DNA from 2 places in the Streptomyces sp. Ag109_O5-10 genome. Region 2 is predicted to be linked to the other one. Evidence: riboswitches for the same ligand, from Rfam matches in the RefSeq annotation. Region 2 holds a riboswitch; the other holds the start of a gene.
The links. A riboswitch is a leader RNA that binds a small molecule or an ion and turns the genes downstream of it on or off. The one in region 2 is predicted to bind cobalamin.
Positions count from the first base shown of each region.

Region 1: another riboswitch for cobalamin. It lies ahead of BLW82_RS30165 (prenyltransferase/squalene oxidase repeat-containing protein); the one in region 2 lies ahead of BLW82_RS33060 (cobalamin biosynthesis protein).

Region 1 is NZ_FNTQ01000001.1:6,616,895-6,619,071, forward strand. It holds gene BLW82_RS30160 (SCO2322 family protein) at 1-206, opposite strand, end outside; gene BLW82_RS30165 (prenyltransferase/squalene oxidase repeat-containing protein) at 209-1,432, opposite strand; cobalamin riboswitch at 1,544-1,674, opposite strand; gene BLW82_RS46360 (hypothetical protein) at 1,716-1,919, opposite strand; gene BLW82_RS30175 (antibiotic biosynthesis monooxygenase family protein) at 2,003-2,177, opposite strand, start outside.
Region 2 is NZ_FNTQ01000001.1:7,255,623-7,257,799, forward strand. It holds gene BLW82_RS33055 (cobyric acid synthase) at 1-353, opposite strand, end outside; gene BLW82_RS33060 (cobalamin biosynthesis protein) at 350-1,300, opposite strand; cobalamin riboswitch at 1,401-1,541, opposite strand; gene BLW82_RS33065 (hypothetical protein) at 1,698-1,925, opposite strand; gene BLW82_RS33070 (inorganic phosphate transporter) at 1,944-2,177, opposite strand, start outside.

The sequences.
Region 1 (2,177 bases), 640 kb from region 2:
TCGCTCACCGCGAAGCGGAAGCCCTCGACCGAACCGTCGCCGGGCCGCGCGGTCGAGGGGCCCTGCGTGGCGTACGTCCAGCGCGCGCCGTTCCGCTCCCAGAAGGACCAGTAGCGGTAGCCGGTGGCCGCCGCCGGCCCCGCGGCCGTCGCGTACAGCGTCAGCGCGGCCAGGAGCAGCAGCCCCGCACGGCGGACCGCGGTCACGGTCACAGCTGCCGCTGCTTCCGGCGGCCGCTGAACAGGAAGCCGATGCCGATACCGGCGACGAGCCCGGTGCCGACGATCCACCACACGCTGTTGCCCGACTTCTTCCCCTCGTTCTTCGACTCGGCGTGCTGCGCGGCAGCCGCCCGCGGGGCCGGTCCCGTCGCGTTCAGCGCCGTCACCAGGTTCGTCCCGCCGAAGTCACGCGGGTCCGCGCCCATCGCGTGCGCGGCGAGGATCAGTTCGGCGTAGGCCGCGGGCCCGCTCTGCTCCGCCCACGGCGCGGCGTGCGCCTCCAGCCAGGCGTACGGCTTCTTCGCCTGCCCCGTCCAGCCCTGCGCGGCCAGGGCGACGACCGCGTCGGCGGTGTTGCCGTAGTCCGGCTGGGGCTTGGCACCGGCGAGCGCGGAGACGAGGTGGCCGCTCTTCGACATGGCGTCCGCCAGGTACGCGGCGCCGTTGCGGGCCACCTCCTCCCGCGTGGGCGTCCTGCCGGAGCCGGCACAGGCGGGACCCGTCGCCCGGGCCTTGCCGGCCGTCGTCACGAACCCCTTGCCGAGGGCCCCGAGCACCCCGGCCGCGGTCGCGTCCGCGTTGGCGGCCAGCTTCCCCTGCTTGTCCGGCTGGTAGGCGAGGGCGCCGCCGCCGTCCTGGCCGCAGGGGAGGGACCACTTGGCGAGGAGGTCGTACGGCGACCTGTCCGCGCTCGCGCCGGCCGCCGCGAGCGCGCCGACGACCACGCCGGTGGAGTTGGTGTCGCTGGGCGAGCCCGGGGTGTAGCCCCAGCCGCCGTCCTTGTTCTGCACCGACTTCAGCCAGGTCACCGCCCTGGTGGCGGCGGCGTCGTGCCCGCCGGCCGCCTTCAGCGCCTGTACGGCGGCGGCGGTGCTGTTCGTGTCGACCGTCACCTTGGCGTCGCAGGCCGCCGTCGGCTCGGCGCGGAACGCGGCGAACGCGCCGTTCGCGCACTGCTGCCCGGCCAGCCAGTCCACCGCCTTCGCGGCCGGGGTCACCCCCACCGCGCGCTGGGCCAGCAGGGCGAGGGACTGGCGCCAGACGCCGTCGAACCTGGGGTCCGCACCGCCGTACAGCCCCGACGGGCGCACCGTCGACGCGGACGGCGACGGGGACGTGGTGCCGGCGGCCAGCGCGGTCGTCGCGGGCATGGCGGCACCGATGACGGCGGTGGCGGCCAGCGCCCCGGCGGTGCGGCGGAGGACGGTCATGGTAGGCGGATGCCTCTCCCTGCGGGGAGCCGGGCAGCGCGGGAGAAGACCCCGGCGGCTCGGCTCCGTAAACCTCGACGGTGCCGTGCGACGACGGGCGCCGGCGCACATGAGCCGATCAACGTCCCGGGCGCGGCGGTCCGGCTTGCCACGGGTAGGTGGCTCACGGTTGCGGGTCAGCGCCGGAATTGCACCGGCTTCCCCCCGTACGGGTGATGACGACCTGGCTACCTTACCGGCCGCCCCGGGGAAGCTGAGAGGGGGCTGTGCCGGGACCGCTTCGTCAGGGTCGCGCCCTGACGGAGACACTGCTCGGGGCGGGGCGTTCGGCCGACGTGTACGAGGTCGGCGGGGCGTGGGTGCTGTGCCGGGACCGGGACGGCTGGGGGGACGCGGCCGCCGAGGGCGCGGTGATGGCGTACGTACGGGAGCACGGGTACCCGGCGCCCCGGGTGCGGCCGACCGGGTCCCGTACCGAACTGGTCATGGAGCGGCTGTCCGGGCCGGCCCCGCTGACGGCACTGCCGGCGGGGGAGGCGGCTCGGAGTGCTGGACGCGGCGGAACGCCTTCTAGCGTTCCGGCGCCGCGTCCGCGGCCTGCCCCCGCGTGAAGCCGTGGCTCCGTTCCACCTTCGCCACGTGCAGGGTGTAGCTCTCGTACCACTCGGCCCGCCCGCGCCGCTGCGCCGCGCGGTGCTCGGCGTCGGTGCGCCACCGCGTGAGCGCGTCGGCGTCGCGGAAGTAC
Region 2 (2,177 bases):
AGCACGGTCCCGAGCAGCTTCTGCTGCCGGCCGCCGTGGTACCCGCGCGCGCTCAGCTCGCCGACGGGCTTGCCGAGCAGCACGACCTGACTGCTCTGCTCGCCGCCGGGCTTGAGCAGCACCGGGTTCATCAGCGCGGTCGGCTCCACCCGGCAGGCCTGCGCCTGCATGGCCTGCGCCCGCCCGATCTCGGCACCCTCACGCGTGACGAAGGAGTTGAGGGACATGTTCTGCGCCTTGAACGGCGCCACCTTCACGCCCTGCCGCACCAGCCACCGGCAGATACCGGCGGTGACGACACTCTTCCCGGCGTCGGAGGTGGTACCGGCCACGAGGAGACCGCCGTTGTTCATGACGCCCTTCCCGGGAGCGATCCGCGCAGCAGCGCCCCCGCCGCGCTCACCCCCAATGCCAGCCATCCCACCCGCCGCGACAACCGCACCGCCCGTTCGATGTCCGCGACCTGCACAGCCCGCCCCTCCCCGTTCAGCACCGGCCGGTGCTCGATCCGCCCCCCGTACGACAGCGTCCCCCCGAGCCGCACCCCCAACGCCCCCGCGAACGACGCCTCGACGGGCCCAGCGTTGGGACTCGGATGCTTCACCGCATCGGCCCGCCAGGCCCGTACGGCCCCCTGCCGGTCGTCCCCGGCCACCGCGGCCAGTACGGCGGTGAGCCGTGCCCCCGGCCACCCGGCCACGTCGTCGAGCCGCGCGGAAGCCCACCCGTAGCGCCGGTACCGGGGCGACCTGTGCCCCACCATGGCGTCCAGGGTGTTGACGGCCCGGAACCCCAGCAGCCCGGGGACGCCCCCCACGGCTCCCCACACCAGTGCGCCCACGACCGCGTCGCTGGTGTTCTCGGCGACGGACTCCACGACCGCACGGGCGATCCCGCCGGCGTCCAGGGCCTGCGGATCCCGTCCGCACAGATGCGGCAGCCGGGCACGGGCCGCCTCGACGTCACCCGCCTGCAGGGCCCGCCCGATGGTCTGGGCCTCACGGGAGAGCGAAGTGCCCCCGACGACGGCCCAGGTGGCGGCGGCCGTGAGCGCGACGGACGCGACGGCGGACGGGCGTACGACCCGCTGCGCCGCGGCACCCAGCGCCACGGCACCCCCGGCACACACGGCGGTGTGCAGCGCGCCCCACCCGCGGTGGTCCCGCCACAGCACCCGCTCCACGGCCCCGGCCGCCCGTCCGAACACGGCGACCGGATGCCCCCGGCGCGGATCGCCGAGCAGCAGATCACCGAGAAGACCGGCGGCGGCGCCGTACGCGAAGACGCGATCGGCACCCATCGGCTCAGCCGGCCGCGGGGTCGGGGACGGGCCGGGTACTCAACCTCGATCGGCAGCCGCGCATGGCGTTATGTCCTCACTCAGGGTGTCCGCGCCCTGGTTCGACGAGACCGGCGGTGGGAGTTCCTGGCTTCCGGGGATTGCTCCCCCGGTGACAGTGGCGGGACCGCGCCGGATTCACACCGGCTTCCTCCCTTGCCGCCGTACATGGCTCCGGAAGTCCACCACGCCCCCGGAAGACCCGTCAACTTGCCTTTGACCTGCGAGGGGAGTGTGTGGGAAGGCCCACACCGAGTGTCCGGCGGGGCCTGTGGGGTATGCGGAAGGCTCCTCTCCTGTCGGACGGAGAGGAGCCTTCGGAGCTCCGACGAGGCCCTTTGCGGCGGGCCTTCGGGTGTCAGGCCTTCGCCACGATCAGGTGGATGCCGTACGCCACCGCGGCCGCGCAGGCGGCGAAGCAGAGCCAGGCGGCCGTCACGGCCAGGGCCGCGGATCCGCCCTGGGCGGTGGCGCGTTCGCGGGCGGAGAGGCCCTTGATGCCGAGGGTGAAGAGGGCCACCAGACCCACGGTGGCCACGAGGCTGACGCCGAAGACGGAGCCGATGGCTGCCCAGTCGATGTTCATGTCGGATCTTCCTCGGGGTCAGACGGTGGCGGCCGGGTCGGTCGCGGGAGCGGCCGGGGCGGAGGCAGGGGCGGGGATGGTGGCGGTCAGGCCGTCCGTGACCGTGACCGGGCCCGCGGGCGGCGGGGTCACGGCGGCGATCGCCGTGGTCACCACGCCGGCCGGTTCCTCGGTGCCGACGACGTTGCTGCTGTCCACGACCTCGCGGCGGGAGAGCTTCCAGATCGCGGCGCTGGCGGCCACGAGGAAGAC